DNA from 2 places in the Lactiplantibacillus brownii genome. Region 2 is predicted to be linked to the other one. Evidence: riboswitches for the same ligand, from Rfam matches in the RefSeq annotation. Region 2 holds a riboswitch; the other holds the start of a gene.

Region 1 (11,719 bases), 1.8 Mb from region 2:
TAAGTGTTTCGACACGGCAAATGAGCTAGTCCGCTCCGACGTTAAATAGTCGTTCAGATAAAGAGAAAATTCAGTGAAAATGAAAGACTAATTGATGGTTAGGAGTGCTAATTAGCGCAGGTTGGGCTAGAGGATGCTCAGTGGTGAAGTTTTCCTTTGTTGGTGGTTTTCCAGCTTAGGTAAAGCCCGGCTTGTGAGACCGTACTTTGGCTCACAAACGTGGCCACCATGTTCCAGCATCAGTCCAGACCAACCGGAGCGGCAAGTTAAATGAAAATATGAGTGTTGCCACACTGACATGCCAAAATATGGATGCTTTTTTACATCAGCAATTAGACTGTGGATAACTTAATTGATCACATGCTCTGCAGTCGTCGTCACTGTGACTAACGTCTTCAAAGTATCAAGGGCGGTGACCATTGTTTTAGCATGATTCAATGCCCAGAAAATTAAGGGTGCACCGGGTTCGGCCGCTAGACTAAAAATCACAGCCGGTGTTTCAGTTGGCAAGTTGGTCGGGGTGATCGCCACGGTCATAGCAATGTCTTGATCTTTAGCCCAAGCCTGTACTGCGGGCATCGCCCAAGTTTCTGAGTCGGTGATAATGCCGTCACTTAACTGCCAGTTTTCTAAGTGATAACTGTCGGCCATTGCGGTGTGCCAAGCTTGACCAAAAGTTTTCCCCAGGCCAATGGTTTCACCAGTGGATTTCATTTCCGGACTCAACTTGGTGGGCATTAGCGGTAATTTATTGAATGAAAAAACAGGCGCTTTGATAGCAACTTGAGCTATTTGGGGTAGCAAACCCGCTGGTAAACCTAAGTCGGTCAAGGACTGACCTAAAATCAATTTGGTGGCGAGCTGAGCTAATGGGCGTTTGAGAACTTTACTCATAAATGGCACCGTCCGGCTTGCTCTGGGATTCACGTCAATAACATAAACTTGATCCGTGATGACGAACTGAATATTCATCAAGCCGATACAATGTAAACTTTTGGCTAATTGGGTGGCAATCGTCACGATTTGTTGTTGAACGGCTGTGGCTAAGTTTTGTGGTGGATAAACCGCCATTGAATCGCCAGAGTGAACGCCAGCGCCTTCGACATGTGACATAATCCCTGGAATACAAACGTTGTGCCCATCTGCAAGCACGTCGACTTCACATTCTTGACCGGCCAAATAGTGATCCATCAAGATAGGTGCCCCATGTCCAGCCGCAACGGCCGCTTTGATGACGGGCGTTAACGCACTGGCCTTGTGGACAACTGCCATGGCCCGACCGCCTAAAACAAAGCTGGGCCGGACTAGCAGGGGATAACCCACTTTTATCGCAGCTGCCTTTGCTTCAACCAGGTTGGTGACCGTTGTTCCGGTTGCTTGAGCAATATGATGTTTTGCTAGCAAAGCAGCGAAGGCTTGTCGATTCTCGGTTAAGTCAGTGGCGGCCACACTAGTCCCTAGGATGTTGACGCCATGTGCAGCCAGTTGTTTAGCGAGATTAATGGCTGTTTGCCCACCAAATTGAACGATAACGCCTAATGGTTTTTCAAGTTGGATAATCGGTAATAGGGCTTCGAGCGTTAGTGGCTCAAAGTAAAGTTTGTCTGAACTTGAGAAATCGGTCGACACGGTTTCAGGATTATTATTCACCACAATGGCATGGTAACCAGCTTGCTGAATGGCCTTGACGCAATGGACGGTCGTGTAATCGAACTCAATGCCTTGACCGATACGAATGGGTCCCGCACCAAGCACGAGTACGCTATGTCCGAGCGGCTGACTTTCGGTCGTCTGCCCAAAGGCGGTGCTGTAGAAATAAGGTGTCGCACTGGCAAACTCACCGGCACAAGTATCCACCATTTTGTAAACCAAGGGTTGTGAGGCGGTCGTGGCGAGAATTTCGTTTGGCGTTAACCCACTATAGTGGGCCATCGTCGCGAGACTGAGACCGTATTTTTTAGCGGTTAAGAGTCGAGTAGCTGTCGGTTGCTGTTGTAGCCCTTGGATCAGACGACTAATGTGTTGTAATTTGCTTAAAAAGAATGGTGTAATCTGCGTCAAAGCGGCTAGTTTAGCGAGCGGCCAGTGTTTGGCGAACGCCGCGAATAAATAAAATAATCGTTGATCCGTCGGGTGTGTGAGTGCCGCTAACAGTTGTGCGGTCGTCACGTGACCCAGTGGTAAAAGCGTGGTCTGCACTGTGGCAGTCGTTTCCAATGACGCCACGGCTTTTAGTGTCGCTTCTTCTATCGTGGTACCAATCGCCATCACTTCACCGGTAGCCTTCATTTGGGTCCCTAAATGGGCATCCGCCGTTGGAAATTTGTCAAAAGCAAAGCGTGGAATTTTGGCGACCACATAATCTAGTGCCGGTTCAAAAGCGGCATAAGTGGTTTGGGTGACTGGATTCTTGATTTCAGATAAATTGAAGCCGACCGCAATTTCAGCGGCAATTTTTGCAATTGGATAACCGGTGGCTTTAGACGCCAACGCAGAAGAACGACTGACTCGCGGATTCACTTCAATGACGGCGTATCGTGAGGACTGCGGATCTTGGGCTAACTGAACGTTACAACCGCCTTTAATATCCAGAGCTTCTACAATAGTTAGCGCCACGGTTCGCAATCGTTGTAATTCGGTATCTGTCAGAGTCTGGGCGGGCGCATAGACGATGGAATCCCCAGTATGGATGCCGACTGGGTCAAAATTTTCCATTGAACAAACGATGAGCTTAGTGCCCAGATTATCACGCATCACTTCAAATTCGATCTCTTTGAAACCCGCGATACTTTGTTCGATCAAGCATTCATTGACCGGTGATAAGGTCAGCCCACGTTGTAAAATCTGAGTCAGTTCGGCTGGATTGGTTGCAATCCCACCACCAGACCCCCCTAAGGTAAAGGCTGGCCGCACAATGACAGGATAACCGATCTTGGCTGCAAAGGTTAACGCCGATGCCACGTGATGCACCGTTGTACTAGCCGGAATGGGCTGTTGGAGCTGGGTCATTAAGTGTTTAAAAGCAGCCCGGTCTTCGGCTTGATTGATCGTCTTGAGCGAGGTTCCTAATAATTGAATATGAAGTCGTTGCAAAATGCCAGCCTGATCGAGTGCCATGGCTAAGTTAAGGCCAGTTTGACCGCCTAGGGTTGGCAACAAGGCATCGGGACGACTCTTTTCGAGAACCGCGGTCACGCTGGTCAAGGTTAAGGGCTGCAGATAAACCTCATCCGCAGTCCCGTCATCCGTCATGATGGTTGCGGGGTTGGAATTGATGAGAATCACGTGGTAACCGGCCGTTTTCAAGCTTAAACAAGCTTGAGTACCAGCGTAGTCAAACTCGGCGGCTTGGCCAATTTTGATAGGGCCGGACCCAATCACGGCAACCGACTTAATTTTGGTATTTTTAGGCATTGGCAATAGCCTCCTGTTGGATGGATTGAATAAATTGATCAAAAAATTGGCTGGCTTCTTGTGGCCCCGGATGAGCTTCGGGATGAAATTGAACCGATTGGACCTTTTGATGGGGCAAAGTTAGCCCTTCAATACTGCCATCATTTAATTCGGTATAGGTGACTTGTAAGGGGGTGTTTGCAATAGAGGCCGGGTCGACCGCAAAATCATGATTCTGAGCAGTCATCATGACCGCCCCCGATGGCACTGCTTGCACAGGATGGTTTAAGCCATGATGACCAAAGGGAAGTTGATAAGTCGTGGCCCCAAAAGCACAGGCAATCAATTGATGGCCGAGACAAATTCCAGCTAACGGATAGGTAGCTGCTAACCGTTTAATGGTCGGGAGCACGTGGTGGTAAGTTTGTGGGTCACCGGGACCATTTGAAAGTAAAATTCCGTCGGGTTGATAAGTTGCGATCGTTTTAAAGGTTACTGTAGCTGGCACGCTGATGACTTGGCAACCGCGCGCTAATAGGGCATCCTCAATGGCTTGTTTTTCACCAAAATCCATGATAACAATCTTGGGTTGCTGACCAGTTGGCAGGCCCACCGGCAAAGGTCGGGTGGTCAGCTGTTTACGTGGAATGGCGGCGTATTCGGCCTGAAAGTCATGGACTGGTTGTGAAGTCAGTAAGGCGGCTTGCGAGCCAAACTTGCGAAGATGGCTGGTCACGTCGCGGGTGTCAATCCCCGCGATGCCGGGCACGTGGTGGGCGATTAGAAAATGATCAAGTGTTTCACGACTCCCGTAATGGTCACTAAAATCAGCGAGTTCATGCACGATAATCGCCTGGGCACCCACGGCTTTAGCTTGATCAACGGTCGGGTCGATGCCGTAGTTCCCAATTAAGGGGTAAGTAAATGTGATCAGTTGATTTAAGTAAGAAGGATCAGTAATGGTTTCTTGGTAACCGGACATGCCGGTATTAAAAATGAGCTGGCCAGCACCAGCGCGATGGCGATCACCAATCGCCGTCCCAAACCATTGTGTGCCATCTGCTAAAGTTAGAAATTTTTGCATGTCATCGCGCCCTTTCTGATAAATCGGTTAAAATGTTTTTTGATTGTGAGCTTAGTAAACAATGGTTTTAAATTAAAGTCAAGCTAAAAATACATAAATTGTGAATATAATGACTAAAATCAGACTAAATATGCAAATATGATAAATTATCTGAATATTATTTCAAAAATGCTTGCATTTATCATTTGATGAGAATATAGTGTGAAACATGCTAATCGCATAAATATGCATTAATAAAAACAAAATTTGATTATTTGAGGTGATTTTATGCAAGTTGCGCTAGTCGGTGTTAGCGGTTATAGCGGCATGACGTTGTATGCGTTGTTAAAACAACATCCCGCCGTTGACCAGATTAATTTATATGGTCATGCCGGGAGTCAACCCGTCGCATTGAAGACGGTCGCACCCATGTACCAGAAAGAAACCGCAGTTATTCGACCTTTCGATGCTCAAGCGGTGATGGCTCAGAATGACCTGATTTTCTTCGCAACTTCTGCTGGGGTCACTAGTCAACTAGCCTTGCCGTTGATTGCTGAAAATTTTCCAGTAATCGATCTATCCGGCGACTTTCGATTATCAAACCCGGCACAATACACTAAGTGGTATCACCGCGCGGCAGCACCTGCTGAGGCGTTGGCGAAAGCCAGTTATGGTTTGGCAGATTTCAATCCGACCTTGACCACATATGTTGCCAATCCCGGTTGCTATGCCACGGCAACGTTGTTAGGCCTAGCACCATTAGTGCAACAACAGTTGATCAATCCCAACAGTATTGTGGTGGATGCTAAATCTGGCCTGTCCGGGGCTGGCAAAAAATTAACGCCGACCAGTCAGTTTGCGATGGTCAACGATAATTTACAACTCTATAAAGTCAATCAGCATCAACATATCCCAGAAGTGATGCAACAATTGAAAAAATGGTGGCCCGCAATCCCGGCTATCGAATTTACGACGACGTTGATTCCGGTGACGCGTGGCATTATGAGTTCAATATACGTGAAGGCCGCTCAAGCCACGACGACCGCAACAATTTTAGCCGCCTTTGAACAAGTTTATGGTGATCAGCCGTTTGTACAAATTTTGCCGGCGGGTGAGATGCCGACGCTAAAAGACGTCATTGGTTCAAATAATTGCGCGATTGGTGTGAACGTTAATCCAGTGACGAACACGATCTTTGTGGTAAGTGTGATTGATAATTTGATGAAGGGGGCGGCTGGGCAAGCGATTCAGAATTTTAATGCCTATTTCAATTTCGCCCCCACGACTGGCTTACCCACATTGCCAGTCTTTCCATAAGAGAGGAAGTTATGTCGATGCAAGTTTTAACGACGCAAAAATTTCAAACGGTCGCGTTCCAATGGCCAGCTGGTTTCTACAGTGATGGGATTCATATTGGGTTACGGAAAGCTAAAAAAGATTTTGGCTGGCTGTTTTCTAAGGTGCCAGCGGCCGCAGCGGGGACCTATACGACGAACCAATTTCAAGCGGCCCCAACGAAATTGACTAAAAATATGATCAATCAGGATCATCAGTTACAAGGCTTATTGCTCAATAGTGCGGTCGCGAATTCATGTACGGGTCAGCAAGGCTGGGATAATGCGTTACAAGAACAGCGCTGGTTGGCGAATAAATTAGCCGTCGCGCCCAGTTTAATTGGGGTCGCTTCAACGGGATTGATTGGGGCACAATTGCCGATGGATTTGATCAAAAATGGGCTACCACAATTAACGCCAACGAAGAGTGATGCGGTCACTTACGCTGTTCTGACCACCGATAAGCAGCCTAAGACGATTAGTGTTCAATGCGAGTTGAGTGGCAAACTTGTGACGATCACTGGTTTTGCCAAAGGTTCCGGGATGATTCATCCTAAAATGGCGACGATGCTTGGATTTGTGACCACTGATGCGCAAGTTGATGGTGACTTGTTGCAAACGATGCTCAGTGACAATGTTGAGTCAACTTTCAATCAAATTACGGTCGATGGCGATACGTCAACCAATGACATGGTCGTCACACTAGCAAATGGCTTGGCGGACAATCCGACCTTAGTGCCAGAGACGACTGATTATGAGATTTTTAATCAAGCGTTGCATGCAGTTTTGGGACAATTAGCACAGCAGATTGCTGCGGATGGCGAAGGCGCGACGAAATTAGTTGAATGTAACGTCTTGCACGCGGCCAACGAAGCAGATGGGCAAAAAGTGGCCAAGGCCATTGTGGGATCTAATTTAGTCAAAGCTGCGATTTTTGGGGAAGATCCTAACTGGGGACGCATTATTAGTACGATTGGTGCAACGGATGCGGCCATTGATATTGCAACTGTTGATATTGCGATGAACGGCATGAAATTAGTGACAGACAGTTTGGCCGTGCCTTTTGATGAGGCCGCAGTCAAAGCCACCCTGCAACAAGCCAAAATCATGATCGATGTTGATCTGCATCATGGGTCGGCCCACGGTCAAGCTTGGGGTTGCGACCTGACTTATAACTACGTCAAGATTAATGCCAGCTATCATACTTAAACGGAGGGCGCTAATGCAAAATTTAATTATCATCAAGATTGGCGGACAGGCCATTCAACAATTGCGCCCCAGTTTCTTTCAACAATTGGTGAGTTGGCGTAAGGCCGGTAAGCAGCTTTTGATCGTGCACGGGGGTGGACCGATGATTACTAAGCTGACGCAAAAATTACAGTTGCCCGTCCATAAAATCCATGGGTTGCGAGTGACCGATAGTGAAACGCTGGCTCTGACCAAACTGGTCTTACTGGGTGATGCACAACCCGCTTTACTCACCCAATTAGCGCAGCATGGTTTGCCGGTCGTTGGCCTGAATGCTGCGGATAATCAGTTGCTAACCGGTACTTATTTGAATCGCGCGCAGTTGGGCGCAGTCGGCCAAGTGACAAAAGTTAATGTGGCCGAACTACAGCGGCAGTTAGCGACCCACATTGGGGTGTTGGCACCATTGGCATTAACGACTACCGGTCAGTGGCTCAACGTCAATGCGGATATGGCAGCAACGGTGCTGGCCCAACAATTACAGGCTGAAAAACTGGTTTTGTTGACGGATGTGCCGGGGATTATGCAACATGGGGCGGTCATGACCACGTTGTCGCCGCACCAAGCGCAAGCTTTAACCCAGCAAGCCGTGATCACGGCCGGCATGCGACCCAAAGTTCAAGCGGCAATTCAAGCGATTCAAGCAGGCGTTCAGCAAGCGATTATTACGGACGCTATTGATCAACCTGGAACAGCAATCATTCAGGAGGCGGTAATATGAAATATGTCTATCCAACGTATCAACGATTTCCCTTTGAAATCAAAACTGGTCAAGGCAGTCATTTGACCGATAACCATGGCAAAACGTACTTAGATTTTACGGCCGGGATTGGCGTCTGTAATTTTGGCGTCCATCAGCCAGCGATTCAAGCTGCGGTGGCCGAACAATTAACGCAGATTTGGCATACTTCTAATTTATATGAAAGTTCATTACAGGATACGGTCGCCAAATTGCTCGTGCATGGGGAGGACCGGTTAGTGTTCTTCGCCAATTCGGGCACTGAAGCCAATGAAGCTGCCTTAAAATTAGCCCGTAAATATACGGGTAAAACGAAAATTTTGGCGTTCAATCAGTCTTTTCATGGGCGGACGTACGGGTCAATGTCGATGACGGGTAATCCTAGTATTCGCGCGGGCTACGCACCGTTAGTGCCCGACGTGGCCTTCGCTAACTATAATGATGACGCCGCGCTAGCCCAAATCACGCCAGATCTAGCGGCGGTTATTTTAGAAGTGGTGCAAGGCGAAGGTGGCGTGTTTGCCGGCAAACCGGCTTGGTTACAAGCAGTACAAGCTAAATGTCAGGCACAAGGCGTTTTATTTATGATCGATGAAGTTCAAACCGGTATTGGGCGGACTGGTTACCGTTTTGCTTATGAAGGTGCTGGCCTCGATCCAGATATTTACACGGTCGCTAAAGGTCTGGCGAATGGATTGCCAGTTGGGGCGATGGTTGGTCGGGCAAAGTTTGCCACTGCTTTTGGTCCTGGTAGTCATGGCTCAACTTTTGCCGGCAATCCACTGGCGATGGCGGCGGCTCAAGCGGTACTAACACAACTAACCCCGGCATTTTTAACTCATGTCCGGGCTAAATCGCAGCAAGTTTGGGCTGCTGTGACGCAACAAATTGCGGGGCTACCCATGGTTAAACAGGTTACTGGCAAGGGGCTCATGATTGGGATTCATTTAACGACTGAGGTGCCGGTAATCAAAGTCATGACTGCCTTGCAGCAGGCGGGACTGTTGACGTTATCCGCTGGCGACAATACGTTGCGCTTATTACCGCCATTAGTGATGCCAGTTGAAGAACTCTTACAAGGAATTCAAACAATTGCGACTGTCTTGCCCCAAGTTGAAACGGAGGTTGAAGTCTAATGACACATTTTGCCGGAAAATCATTTTTAAAAGAGTGCGACTATACGCCGCGTGAGCTGACTTACTTGATTGACTTTGCCAGCCATTTAAAACAATTGAAAGCCAAGCATATTCCCCATCCTTACATGCAAGGTCAAAATATCGCCTTACTATTCGAAAAAACTTCCACTCGGACGCGTTCGGCATTCACGGTCGCTGCCAATGATCTCGGGGCACGCCCTGAATTTTTAGGCAAAAACGACATTCAGTTTGGTCGAAAGGAATCGGTTATTGATACGGCTAAAGTGTTAGGGTCGATGTTTGATGGCATCGAATTTCGGGGCTTTTCGCAACAGACGGTCGAACAACTGGCGGCATATAGTGGGGTGCCGGTCTGGAATGGTTTGACGGATGAGTGGCATCCGACGCAGATGATTGCAGACTTTTTGACCTTAAAGGAACATTTTGGTCACTTGACGGGTTTGACACTGGCTTATGTCGGTGATGGGCGGAACAACATGGCTAATAGCTTGCTTGTGACGAGTGCCATGCTCGGTGTGAATTGCCATATCGGTGCCCCAGTTGATTTACAGCCAAGTGCGGCCGTAATTAAGTTAGCGCAAGCCTATGCGGCCCAATCTGGTAGTGAAATCTTGATTACAGATGAGCCACAGGCCGCGGTCACTGGTGCGGACGCGCTCTATACGGATGTCTGGGTCTCAATGGGAGAAAATGTGGACTATGGCGCGCGAATCAAGCAACTTTTGCCTTTCCAAATTAATGCCAAGTTATTAGCGGCGACTGGTAAAACAACGACCATCATTATGCACTGTTTGCCAGCCTTACATGACCATCAAACGGCCGTCGGGGCCGCCCTAGGTAAAAAGTATGATTTGGCGGCAATTGAGATCACGGATGAGGTTTTCAATGGCCCACAATCGGTCGTCTTTGAAGAAGCTGCTAACCGGATGCCAGCAATCAAGGCAATTATGGCGGCAACTGCGGGTCATTTATTTATTCCCGATCGGTTGTTTGACTAAATTTGCGACGACTGCGGCTGCGTGCTATGATGTAACTCGCTTGTCATTTTTAAAACGTGGTTCGTAACCATCCCACGTTAAAAAACTAGGAGGCAGTTTATCAATGACGCAGTCAAAAATTCGGCCGTGGATTATTAATGCTTTAGTCGCGGCTATTTATATCGTTTTATCCGTCGGTCCCGCCGCGTTCAATTTAGCTTCGGGTGCCATCCAGTTTCGGGTTTCAGAAGGGTTGAACCATTTAGTGGTTTTTAATCGAAAATACATCTGGGGTATCGTGGCCGGTGTCGTCTTGTTCGATGCTTTTGGTCCGGGGGCGAGTTTACTCAACGTGGTCTTTGGTGGTGGTCAATCCTTGCTGGCACTGCTATTAGTGAGCTGGATTGGCCCTAAGTTAAAGGCCGTTTGGCAACGGATGGTCTTGAACATCATTTTATTCACGTTGTCGATGTGCATGATCGCCTGGATGCTCATGCTGGTTGGTGGGGCGACCGCTTTTTGGCCGACTTACTTAACGACGGCGTTATCAGAATTAATCATTATGTCGATTACGGCACCAATCATGTATGGGCTGAACCGAGTCTTACAGTTCAGCGAACGGATTGGAAAATAACGTTTTAGTCATCAAAGAGGCACCACAAACGAAAGCTTCGTTTGTGGTGCCTCTTTGATGACTATTCTGTTTGTAGATCTTCGACTTCAATGACTTTGAATTGTTTCCGATTCAAGTTGTCAGTAATTCGCTTGAGTTTTTCGGTATCCACGTCTTCTGGTAAGGTGAAGAGCGTCCGGTGACCAAGCGTGCCGTTTTGGACGTCTAGCGTCATACAACTGGCAATTGAAGTGTATTTCGTAATGATCTTTGCCATGGCTGCCAAATCACCACGTTCACCAATGGAAACGACCGTCAAAACATAGCTACCAACGTTGACGTTCCATGATTGTGAAAGCATGTCGAGCAAGCGAGTATGCGTCAGGATGCCATAGAAATAACCATGTTCGTCTAAAACAGCGATATAAGGTAAGTCTTTGATGGAGAAGAAGACGTTATAGAACGCGGAGTCGACTTGGATCGTCTTAGTCGCGTTTTTTAATAATGAGGTGACAGGCAAGGACATATCGCCACCTCGTGATTTATGTCGATAAATGTGCATTTTATAAATGTTACCACGGAAGATGTGCCCAGTTTCGTCTAAAATCGGCACACAACGGAAGCCAGAATCTTCAAGCACTTGTAAGGCTTCAGCTAACGTGGCATCGGCGTTCACCGTAGTTAAACGTTCTTTAGGTTTAACGAGAGTTTTTAATAACATAACGAATGATCCCCCAGATTTATTAGTTTGTTTTAATAAATAATACCATAAAACATGACCCGATAGGAGCGTTTTATGCGCGGGGTTATCGCCATTGATGCTAAAAAGTCAGTTATCGGCTTGCGATGACTGACTTTTTAAATTAAATTTAAATTAGAAAATAACGATCGGTGTTCCCACCGGAATAGCATGATACACTTTCGCCATTGTGGCGGGTGGCGTATTCACGCAACCGTGGGAGCCATGGCTTTTATACCAAGTGCCACCATATTGTTTTTGCCAAGGTGAATCATGAATGCCTTGACCAGTATCATCGAACGGCAACCAGTAAGCGACAGGCTGCGAATAGCCGGAGCCGTCATCGTTATCACCCTTTAAGGTACTGTTACGTTCTTTGTTCCAGATACTCCAGACGCCGGTAGTGGTTTCATGCTTGCCTGGAGTCCCAGTGACCACATCCGTGGAAACCTTGAC
Region 2 (11,719 bases):
CAGCGACGATGTGATTATCGCCAAAGGTACTGTTTTCACTGATTGACCCCGTTGTGACGAAGACGAGATCTTGGCTGTTGACGGCAACGGTGGTCGGTTCACCATGTTGTTTTGCCACAATGCCCATCACGGTATTATTGGCCTCATCGAGTTGTAGGTCAGTTACGGCAAAATCATTGACGAAATGTACGCCTTGATCCGTCAACCAACGTTCGATTGGTAAAATAATGGCATCGTATTCGTTATATTTAGTATGAATAAAACCTTCCAAATATTCATGACGGGTGATGAAAGTGAAACGTTGCCAGTAACGCCGACATTCGATCACACTGTGATAATCTTTGAAGGCCAATTGGCTATGGAAACAAGTCCAGAAGTTGGTCTTGAAGAAGCCTGCGTCGAAGAAATCATCTAAACTCTTGTCAGCGAGTTCATCTTCGGTTGAGCCAATGATCTGCCGCATTGCTTCGGCATATTGCGGTGCTAGCTTGTAGTCGTGATAATGACTGTCGATCTCACCTTGATTGATGATGACCCGTGCTTCACTATGGATCGGTTCGTCACGGTTGAAATCAACGACATCGTCTAAGACACTGCGGCCCGGATTCTCTAGTGAAGGAATCTTGCTGCAAAGGTACCAGAGACATTCCATATAAGGTTCGAGTTCACGTTCGGCCCGGCAAAGATAGCCAGCGGCGCGCTTAGTCCCATCCATGGAACCGCCCATGACGGGTTTCTTTTCATATAAAGTGATATTGCGAGCGGGCATTTGTGCGTCATCGATTAGGAAAACGGCAGTGGCTAAGCCGGCAATCCCGCCACCAACGATATTGGCACGACGATCATCGATACCAGCCGGTTTTAACGGGCGATACATTGTTTTATAAATGTTCATAATAATGGCCTTCTTTGTAAATAAGATTTCTTGCTTGTTCTTACAATAAAGCGGTACCAGGATGGAAACAATTGACAAAAAAAGCGGACTGTCAAAATTTTGACAGTTCGCAAACATTGTAAATTATTCAGCATAGTTGTTGAGTGCTTTCTGAAAATCCCCTTGAACAAGGACTCCCGTTTGTTCCACGATTTCTTGAGGATCGTCATGGAAGCCATCTTTGACCCACTCAAAAATCAACGCAATGAACGCGAGACTGTAGAAATGGGCGATGAAATGTTTGTGTTTGGCGGCCACACGCATACCGACTGCTTGGCGATCTACCACTTTGATGATGTATTGGTAGAGCACGGTATAAATATACTTTTCTAATAGGTCACGATAAGCGGATTGATAAGTATTCATGACTAGGTACTGATTCGCTTGAATATCCGCCATGATGTTTAAGAAACCTTGTTGCCAATTATCGTAGTCGGCCACGTTTGCGAGTGCTCGGTTCGTGGCTTCTTTAGCAGTCCATTCGACGAGTTCATAAATATCAGCAAAATGATTATAGAATGTCTGGCGGGTGAGTTCACAGTCATCAACAATCGCTTGGATCGTGATTTTGTCCACCGGTGTTTGTTGTAACTCTGTGACTAACGCCGCCGCTAATTTTTCTTTCGTTTTTGATGCCATATTCTGGACCCCCTAAGTGATGCGATGCGTCTTATTATAGCTTTTTTTCAAACATTCGACGAGAAGTTTTTTTGAGTGATGTTAATTCGATCCTAGGTTCGTTATAATTAAACTTGCATTTATGCAATCAGCGGGTTACCGCTGGCCTGGTTCGTAAACTTCCCAGGATAAAAAACCAAGAACTTCACGATTAATCGGAGGTAGGAAAATGGATGCAACAAGAAACGTCATCATCGATTGTGATCCGGGCATCGATGACAGTTTAGCGCTGTTATTAGCGTTGAATTCACCGGAACTAAATGTGGTTGGTATTACGACCGTTTGTGGCAATGTGCCCACGCATATTGGGGCTGAAAATGTCTTGAAAGTGTTAGCTTTAGCGGATCGGTTGGATGTGCCAGTTTACCTTGGCGCCAACCGGCCACTGAAAGTTGATTATGTCAGTGCTCAAGACACGCATGGCGATGATGGCTTGGGCAATAGTCACATTCCCGCAGTGACTACGGTCCATGCGGCTCAAAATGCCGTTGGCTTTATTTTGGATACTTTGGCGGAAGATCCCACGACGTCTATCTTGGCGCTGGGACCACTGACTAATCTTGCTGAGGCTTTAGAACGTGATACGGCCGCTTTTGCAGCGGTTGATCAGTTCGTTTTAATGGGTGGTAACTACAAAAGCCATGGGAATTGCTCGCCGGTCGCTGAATATAATTTTTGGTGTGATCCGGATGCGGCAAAAATTGTTTTTGATCTGATGCCAGTCCCAATTCACATGGTCGGTTTGGATGTCACACGAAAAATTGTGTTAACGCCAAGTCTACTGGAATATATGAAAGTTATTAACCCTGAAATGGGCACCTTTATTGAAAAAATTACGCGTTTTTATTTTGATTTTCACTGGCAATACGAACGGGTCATCGGTTGTGTGATCAATGATCCTTTGGCGGTTGCCTATCTCATTGATCCAAGAATTTTGGCTGGCTTTGAGGCTTATACGACCATCGTGGCGACGGATGATCTCGCTCGCGGCGAGTCGATGGTGGATGATCATCATTTCTGGCATCGTTCACCAAATAGTTTTGTCAGCACGCAGGTGGATGTTCCAGCATTCTGGCGTCAATTTTTGACGCGTGTTTTAGGAGCAACCGAACCAGACTTGACGACAACCTTGCATCAATTATTAACGGTGGGCGCATGAAAAAAATCAAAACACGTACCGTTACCTTGTTGGCGTTGTGCATTGCGCTCAACGTGGTTGGTGGCAATCTTGCCTTGATGCTGAAGTTACCGGTCTATTTAGATTCAATTGGAACTGTGCTAGCTGCGGCAGTTTTTGGCCCACTTGGTGGGATGCTAGCTGGGGGTGCGACCGGGCTGTTCATGGCGACGACTGACTTATATTCACTATTTTTCATGCCTGTCCAGTTGTTAACCGGGCTAGTTGCTGGGTTGATTTATCGGCGCCTCAAACCAAGCAGTTTTAAAAATAATTGGTGGCTAGCGTTAGCAATTTCGCTACCAGGAACGCTCGTTAGTACGCTGATCACAGTAATATTGTTCCATGGTATTACTTCGTCGGGCTCCAGCATGTTAGTGCAAGTATTGCTAGGCACGGGGATGAGTAAGGCTTTAGCAGTTTTTCTTATTCAAATCGGAACCGATTATTTAGATCGTTTTTTGACTGTTTACGTGGTGGCGCTAGTTTATCGAGCGATTCGGTATAAATTGCCACAAGCAAATTGAGTTTGTGGGGATAGTTGGTTTGTCGCAGGCTTTGGCTAGTTGTTGACTGTCTCCGTTGACCAGTACGATCGCCGCGGACACGTCTTAAGATTTGGCCCAGAGACTAAGCTGAGTAACAAATGTCACTCAGCAGAGATTTTCGACATGGTGAAGATATTGGTTCACTCCGTTGTTAAATAGTGGTTTTGATCAAAAGAATAGTGATAAACCTAATTTCGATGAAAATAGATTGATAATCAGGCTGTTGATTAGCGCAGGACGGGCTGGATGATGCTCAGTGGTGAAATTTCTCTTTGCTGGCGGACCTTTCCAGCTTAGAGAAAGCCCGGCTTGTGAGACCGCCTTTGGGCTCACAAACGTGGCCACCACGTTCCAGCATCAATCCAGACCAACCGGAGCGGCAAGTTAAATTGATATGATAGTTAAGCACAGGTCACAATCTTATGCTCGACGATAAAAAGATTAATCTTTTCACTTGACCCTCACGTCACGTTATCCTTTAGACTTGAATTTGTTGAAAGGGGGCAGTCCGATGGCTTATCAAATTAAACAGTTGGCTAAACTGGCCGGCGTCAGCGTCCGGACACTGCGGTATTATGATGAAATTGGCTTGTTACCGCCAGCCTATATCGGGACGAATGGCTACCGTTATTATGAAACGGCCCAGGTAGATCAACTCCAACAAATTCGTCTCTATCGGGCGATGCAGGTACCGTTAGCTGAAATTAAGCCACTCTTAGCACAATCGACTACTGAAATTGTCGCAACGTTGTCGCAGCAATATCAGCAGTTATTGGCGGAACGTCAACAGTTAGATCGGCTTTTAGGACTGGTCCAAGCAACGATTAAGAGTCATCAAGGAGGATCAACTATGACGGATAGTGAAAAATTTGCAGCCTTTAAGCGGCAACAAGTGGCGGCTAATACCGCTGAATACGGGGAAGAATTGGCTGATAAGTATGATGCCAAGACGATTCAACAGGCCAATCAAAAATTTGCCAACTTGTCCGCTGACGATTATGCGGCAATGCGAGCAACTGAAGCCCAACTGCTGGCAGATTTGAAGACGCGACCTGCTGTACCAAGTGCGGTTGCAGCACGGATTTATACCGCACACAAAAAGTGGTTAAGCTATAGTTGGGTCACTTATTCTGCCGCCATGCATCGGAATTTAGCGTTGATGTATCAAGCAGATGACCGATTCCAAGCTTACTATGATGGGCGAGCTGGGAAAGGTGCGAGTGCCTTGCTCTGCCAGATTATCGCGTATTATGCGCAAGCTTAAGGTCTGACCATAAGAACTACAAAAAAAGATGCTGGCTTCACAACTCTACATCAGTTGTGAAGTTAACATCTTTTTAGATTATGTCCAGTTTTGGGTGTTATTGGCGAGTCATGATGCCATCTTCAATTCGATAAACGACGTCACAATGGCTGATCAAACGTTGATCATGGGTGACCATGACGATAGCTTTATGATGTTGATGAGCTTCTTTGGCGAGTCGTGCGACCACGTCGATTGAGCGTGGTGTATCTAAACTGGCTGTGGGTTCATCGGCAAGAATAACGCTGGGATCATTATAGAGTGCGCGCACGATTGCCACTCGCTGACGTTCACCACCAGAGAGTTCGTTCGGGTAGGCGGTCACTACGTCGCTTAAAGCTAACTCAGCGAGTAATTTTTGGGCGCGGGCTTTTTGAAAGGGACGTTTAGCCATTTTGTCCACGAGTTTTAATTGTTCCGTGACATTGAGAAACGGAATCAAATTGGAGCTCTGTAAAATGAAACCAATTTCATTAAAACGATAGGCTAGGCGTGCCTTTTCAGATTGAGCGGCCAATTCGGTACCATTCAGCAAGACTTGACCACTGGTCGGAGTTTGTAGCCCGGCGGCAATCGTTAAAAAGGTGCTTTTACCGGAACCGGATGGGCCAATGATCGCGACAAATTGGCCGGCGGCGACTTCAAAATTGGCATCTTTTAAGGCGGTAACGGCGGTATGACCTTGGCCGAATTGTTTATTGATTTGTTTTAAAGCTAAAACTGCTGTCATATTTTGCACTCCTTTTTAGCCGATAGCAACGGCGGGATCAATGTTAGCGACGGTTCGCCAAGAAAGTAAGGCACCGATAACGGCGGCGGCAAGCAATGCGAGACTATACCCACCAAATTGCAGCCAGTTGATGGCAAAAGGTAGGCCGGCGGGCATGATTTGGGCCAAGCCGACAGTTATGCCTAGGCCAATGACGATGCCGATGACTGCCATGGCAACACTCTGTGTGAGTAAAGCGGCGAGAATATGCTTGGTGCCGATTCCTTGAACTTTTAAAACCCCAAACAGCGCTTGTTTCTGTAAGGTCAAGACGAACATGAAAATGCCGATGATGGCTAAGGCAATCGCAAACAAGAAATAGATCATGGTGTTTAACGTCAATTGTTCGGCGCTGTAACCAGGTAACTTATTGATGAAGGTGGCCATCGTTAAATGCTGGAGGCTGTCATGATCAGCACGTTTGAAGGCGCCGTTTTTTGTAACGAAACCATTGATTGTTTGCTGATTGCCACTGGTTACGGGCATGTCTTTCAATCGATTCAGGGTGGCAACGTCGGTGTAGACCGTTGGTGAGATCATGTACGTGCTGCTGGCGTATGTACCAACGATTTTGACCGTTTTCTTAGTGGTTCCTAAACGAACCTTTTGACCAATATGATAGCCATCAGCTTTTAAACTGTTTGAGATCAGTAATTGATTTTGACCGTTGATTCGGTGACCACTGGTGACTTTGGGCATAATAAACGCCTGACGACTTGTAGCTAAAGCACTGATAGTCGTTTTGTGACTATTCTTAGCAGTCCGTAAAGTGCCGGACAAAGTCGCTAATGGGGCGACTTTATCCCCCTTGATGGTTTTCTGGTCGGCTAATTTAAGCTGAGAAGTGGAGAGGGTTTCATTCGCATTTTGGTTTAAATAGACATCCGTGGCCTGCCAGTTGTCAATGGCTTGTCGATTGCCGTTGGAAAGGCCGTTGGCTAGTCCGGCCAACATGAAAACGACCAAGGCAATTAATAGTAGGACGCCACTTAATAAGCTATAGCGTAGCTTTTCATGACGCATTTCTTTGAGACCTAAGTACATATGATTTTCCTCCCTTTAAGTTTCACTTATCAAGTGATAAACGAATAATCAAAGCATAGCATCAAATCAACGAACTGGCAAGTTTTAATATTATTATATTTATAACTGAGATTGGGGTGGAATCGTTACGGTTCCGCTTGAAAGGCTGGTATGATTAACTTATTGAAGAGAGGCAGGTTTTTTTAATGGCAAAGAAAAGTTTTAATCATCAAGCAGCAATGATCGCCGGTGTCACTGGCGGGGTAATCTCAGGGTTAGTTAAGTTAGGTTGGGAAAATATCCTACCACCGCGGACCGCCGCACGTGATCAAACTAATCCACCTCAGCAATTACTACAACAAATTGGGATTCCAGCTCGTGTGACTCATGCGACTTATACGTATTCAGGTCATCAATTACCCGTTGTGAGTTACATGATGCACTTCGGATTTTCGACGACTTTTGCGGTGGCCTACAGTTTATGGGCTCGCAAGCATCCGCGTGCGAAGGCCGGTAGCAGTGCGTTATTCGGGCTAACGATTTTTGGCGTCTTCCATCATGGCATCTTACCAGCTTTAGGAACGATTCCTCGCGCTAAGGATCAACCCGCTGAAGAACATCTTTCAGAAGCCATTGGTCATGTGCTATGGATGTGGACGGCTGACTGGGTCAGTGCGACCGTTTATCAGCGCTTAACTGCGGGTAAAAAAGGGACCAAATAGCAGTCATTGACAAAAAAATCTGTCGCTTTCTGGTTAATTTCTAACTATTTTCTCATTTACGAATAATTTGTGCTAAAATGTTAATATTGTGTGGCAATTTTAGTGAAACTATCCATAAATGTGAACGGAGCGATTGATTTTGAAGCAAGAAACAAAAATGAAGACCTATCACCGTTTTCGCCTGAGTTTAGGCTGGCAAATTTTGATTGGTTTGGGTTTGGGAATTATCTTAGGCGTCATTTTTTATGGGAATCAGACTGCGATCACCGCAATGCAAAATATCGGGACCATGTTCATTAGTTTGATTCAGATGATCGTGTTACCAATTGTGGTGGCCTGTTTGATTACTGGGATTGCCAATATGGGTGATTTGAAAAAGCTTGGTCGCATTGGTGGCAAAACGATTATTTACTTTGAAGTGATGACCACGATTGCGATTGCTTTAGGGCTGCTGGTAGGGAATGTTTTTCATCCTGGTGATTATATTAATATTCATCAGCTTCATTCGACTAGTATCAGTCAGTATGTTGCGACCGCGAAAACGGTGTCGCACAGTGGCATTTGGTCGACGGTCATGGGGATCATTCCGACCAACGTTTTCAAATCATTAGCTGCGGGTGACATGATCCCAGTCATTTTCTTCGCAGTGTTCTTTGGTTTAGGCACGGCGGCCATCGGCGATCAAGGTAAGATTATTTTGGACTTCATGAATGCCGTGGCGGAAGCGATGTTTAAGGTCACCAATTGGGTCATGCACACGGCACCGATTGGGGTCTGTGCACTGATCGGCGTGACCGTGGCGGAAATGGGACTCAAAGCTTTAGCACCGCTGGGCTATTTTATCGTGTTGGCGTACGCCACGATGGCTATTTTTATCGTCGTCGTGATGGGGTTAGTAGCGCGTTTATTTGGTCTGAACATCTGGCATTTGTTACGCGTTATTCGCGATGAAATGATCCTTGGCTTTTCAACGGCAAGTTCCGAAGCGGCTCTACCAAAAATCATTGATAAAATGGGGAAATATGGTGTTAGCCAAGGAATCGTTTCCTTTGTGATTCCGACCGGTTACACGTTCAATCTCGATGGTTCGGCGATCTATCAGTCTTTAGCGGCGTTGTTTTTAGCGCAAGCGTATGGCATTCATTTGTCGCTCAGCCAGCAGATTACCTTGTTAATCGTCTTGATGATCACCTCAAAGGGGATTGCGGGGGTTCCTGGTGCCTCCTTCGTGGTTTTACTAGCCACGATTTCATCAATCGGCGTCCCGGTACAAGGCTTAGCCTTTATTGCTGGTATTGATCGGCTAGTCGACATGGGTCGAACCGTGGTCAACGTGGTTGGGAACTCGCTTGCGGCGGTCATTATTGGTAAATCAGAACATGAATTTGATGGCGACATGAGTGAGCGTTATCTGGCCGAAATTAAGGCAGGTCATCATTCAGCGCCAATTTCAAAGTAAGCATTAAGCGACAAGTGATCTAACTTATTTGGACGAACTATTACGAGCTGAAACGTGGAACAAAGGGCAGTCGCCGGTGTTAGCGATGAAAGTAACCATTAGTGAGCTTTCAGGCTGACACGGGGCAAGCAGATGCCTTTTGGACCGCGTTTTTTTCGGCAGTGGAGGATTTAGCAATGATTGGGACATTTTTTAATGTTGGAATGATTTTAGTGGGTTGTACGCTTGGTAGTCTATTTAAAAAAGGCATCAAGCCAGCCTATCATGAGATTTTGATGCAGGCATTGGGATTAGCGGCGACCGTGATTGGGATCAATGCCGTGGTTCAGCGGATGCCCCAAAGTAAATATCCGGTTTTATTTATTGTCAGTTTAGCGCTGGGGGGCCTCATTGGCCAAGCGTTGGATCTGCAAGGCCGTTTTGACAAACTTGTGGGTCGTTTCTCCGGTGGCAATCTCGCGGAAGGACTGGCTACCGCCATTTTGCTCTATTGTATTGGCTCGTTATCTATTTTGGGGCCAATTGAGGCTGCCTTAAAACATGACTATACCTTTTTGTTCACGAACGGGATGTTAGATGGGATTACGTCGATCGTGTTAGCGTCAACTTTTGGTTTTGGCATCGCGATTGCGGCGGGTGTGTTGTTTGCGTGGCAAGGGTCGCTTTATGTCTTGGCATTGATCCTGCAAGGAGCCTTAAATACGGCTATTTTAAATGAGATCACAATTGTCGGGGGTATCTTGATCCTCGGTTCTGGCTTAGGTTTATTAAATATCAAAAAAATCAATACTTTAAATTTATTACCCTCACTCCTTGTACCACCAATCGTCATCGGAATTTTGCAATTATTTCATTAAAGGTTGAAAGACTCAAAAGCATCACAAATGTTGTAGTACCGGTAACCCATAAGCCTAAAGTAGACTCACCTAAATTTAGCGCTCCGTCAGTCAAAATCGGTGTGCTGTGGGGGGACTGCGCCAGCCAAGGTACGGTCTGACGCCTCAATTCCAAGCCGACAAAACACGTCTTTGAATTGCCCCGCGAGATTAGTCAGCCAAGAACGCCGATTAATCTCGCCGACACTGCACAACGATCTTGACTGATTCCGCTAAGCATAAATAGCTACTGACTTAGCTGGAGGTTGTTGCTGATAGCATCAGACGTGCAGGTAGTGTTTGACCGGCGTTCTTTTGCCGGCCTTACACCACGGACGGTCCGGGAAATTTGCGGCTTTGGCAAAGTTTCCGGGCGAGATTCAAGACGTTTCTATGGCTTGAACCGGTCCCTCGTCCGCATGTTATCGGCAACAACCGGAAACGGCAGTAGTCGACTAGTTTTCATTACCGGATTGTTGACGTAGTGGTGCAGACCGGCAATTTTTAACTTTCAACCTTTAATTATTTCATTAAAACAGTAGCAGCGTCAAAATTATTTGGACTCCCAAATAATTTTGACGCTGCTACTGTTTTAGATTAGTTCAGTAAATGTTAAGCCTATTTAGTTTGATGGCGCTGATGATAGTTGCGCCGATTACGTTCAAGATGCTGATAGATTCGTTCCAATAATAATTGTTTAGGAATCGTTGAAGTTGTTGCTGATGCTGGTTGCGGGAACCGGTCATCAATATTGATGGTGGCTGGTTGAATGGCGCAAGGCGCTGCCAACGCAATGGCTAAACTGTCCGGTTCGTGCAGGTACAGCAGATCATTACGGATGGCAAACTTTAAGTTAGCCTGATTAGCAAGTTTGATATACCGATCTAAAATATCTTGGTCCAGTAGCCCATGCAACAAAAGTTGGTAATTAGGATGAGCAGAAATTTCGGTCTCTAATTCTGCAGAGTAATCCCGCAAAAGTGCCTGGGTAAAAGTAATTCCTAAATCAATGCGCTCATGAAAAGTGCCTAGATTTCGGTGTTGTTCGTCTGGATGTAAGACTGGGGTACCAAATATTGCCGATTGTAGATGTTTAGACATTTCATCTTCGGATTGTGACATGAATTTCAAGTCCTTTCCAAAGAGTGGGTAACCGTTACCACTCAAAGTATACCTTCAATTGTAATGGAGAAAATAATTTTATCAAATTAAGATTTTCTAAAGGCTAGTGTGCCTTATGAATGGTTAAGGTCGCTGAGAATGTCCCTTCTTGAATCTGGTAGCGGACTGCGACGTTTTTACTGGCTAATTGTGAGATGCTTGACAATCCATAGCCGAGATGACCCGGTTTGGTTGTAAAGCGACTTTTCTTAATGCGTGCGAGATCAATCGTCTCACCAGCGGGAACTTTGTTTTCAACGGTGAAATCAACGGTACCAGCGGTCGTTTGTCGAATGCTAAGTTGAACCCGGTGGTCCACTTGACTGGCAGCGTCAATCGCATTATCAATCAGGTTTCCCAAGATGCGCACAATGTTGACATGGGCGGCTTCTGGTAATTCGATGGCTTGTAAGACGTTGAGCTGTAACTCCACGCCACGACTTGCTGCGGCCTCGTATTTAGAATAGATTAGGCCACTTAGTGCGGGAACCTGTAGATTGCGCAGTTGTTCAGGGCCAACGTCCACATTTAAACTTTGCCCACTGGTCATGACTTCATTTTCAAAATATGTTTTCAGACCAGGCATATCCTCATTTTGAATGTATTGCGAAAGACTGAGTAAGATATTTTGATAGTCGTGCTTGAAGAGATGCAACTGTTGGTTGCGATGGCCTAAGAGTTCATTATAGTCAGAAACTTCGCTAAGGAGCTGGGCATCGGTCAAGCGACTATTTTTATTGCTAACGACGTAGAAAACGATAATCCCAAAAATTAAGCTTGAAGCACTGGCTACAAAGGTTTGTGAGGTAACCGATAATTGCATGACATAAGCATAAGCCCCTATGTATAGGCCATAGCAGAGTAGGACTAGTAAATAGTCGCTATGATCAATTTTGGCATGTTGGAAAAAGTCAGCGGCGGCTGATTTGATCACAAAATGGTGCGCGATTAAGCCAATAATGATCATGGCTGGGAGACAAAGCATTGCCGCACCAAACAAGTTGATATTAGCGGCTAAATTATGCATATCGATGGACTGGCGTAATCGCATGGGCGCATCAGAAGACATG

Evidence for each region. Region 2 has a riboswitch for preQ1 ahead of RA086_RS10995 (nucleoside hydrolase). Riboswitches for the same ligand answer to the same signal wherever they lie in the genome.
Region 1: it holds a riboswitch for preQ1, as region 2 does, so the genes downstream of both, RA086_RS02060 (QueT transporter family protein) here and RA086_RS10995 (nucleoside hydrolase) in region 2, are expected to answer to the same signal.

Annotation. Positions count from the first base shown of each region.
Region 1 is NZ_JAVCWF010000001.1:510,968-522,686, forward strand. Features, by position in the region: gene carB (carbamoyl-phosphate synthase large subunit) at 349-3,414, opposite strand; gene RA086_RS02030 (carbamoyl phosphate synthase small subunit) at 3,407-4,477, opposite strand; gene argC (N-acetyl-gamma-glutamyl-phosphate reductase) at 4,745-5,773, shown strand; gene argJ (bifunctional glutamate N-acetyltransferase/amino-acid acetyltransferase ArgJ) at 5,791-6,999, shown strand; gene argB (acetylglutamate kinase) at 7,013-7,759, shown strand; gene RA086_RS02050 (acetylornithine transaminase) at 7,756-8,913, shown strand; gene argF (ornithine carbamoyltransferase) at 8,913-9,932, shown strand; PreQ1 riboswitch class I at 9,983-10,027, shown strand; gene RA086_RS02060 (QueT transporter family protein) at 10,036-10,545, shown strand; gene cbpA (cyclic di-AMP binding protein CbpA) at 10,607-11,245, opposite strand; gene RA086_RS02070 (L,D-transpeptidase family protein) at 11,399-11,719, opposite strand, start outside.
Region 2 is NZ_JAVCWF010000001.1:2,319,495-2,331,213, reverse strand. Features, by position in the region: gene RA086_RS11005 (oleate hydratase) at 1-895, opposite strand, end outside; gene RA086_RS11000 (TetR/AcrR family transcriptional regulator) at 1,019-1,573, opposite strand; PreQ1 riboswitch class I at 1,714-1,758, shown strand; gene RA086_RS10995 (nucleoside hydrolase) at 1,782-2,771, shown strand; gene RA086_RS10990 (ECF transporter S component) at 2,768-3,316, shown strand; gene RA086_RS10985 (MerR family transcriptional regulator) at 3,849-4,601, shown strand; gene RA086_RS10980 (ABC transporter ATP-binding protein) at 4,699-5,370, opposite strand; gene RA086_RS10975 (ABC transporter permease) at 5,386-6,453, opposite strand; gene RA086_RS10970 (YagU family protein) at 6,639-7,154, shown strand; gene RA086_RS10965 (cation:dicarboxylate symporter family transporter) at 7,312-8,613, shown strand; gene RA086_RS10960 (DUF554 domain-containing protein) at 8,790-9,470, shown strand; gene RA086_RS10955 (YueI family protein) at 10,107-10,610, opposite strand; gene RA086_RS10950 (sensor histidine kinase) at 10,714-11,719, opposite strand, start outside.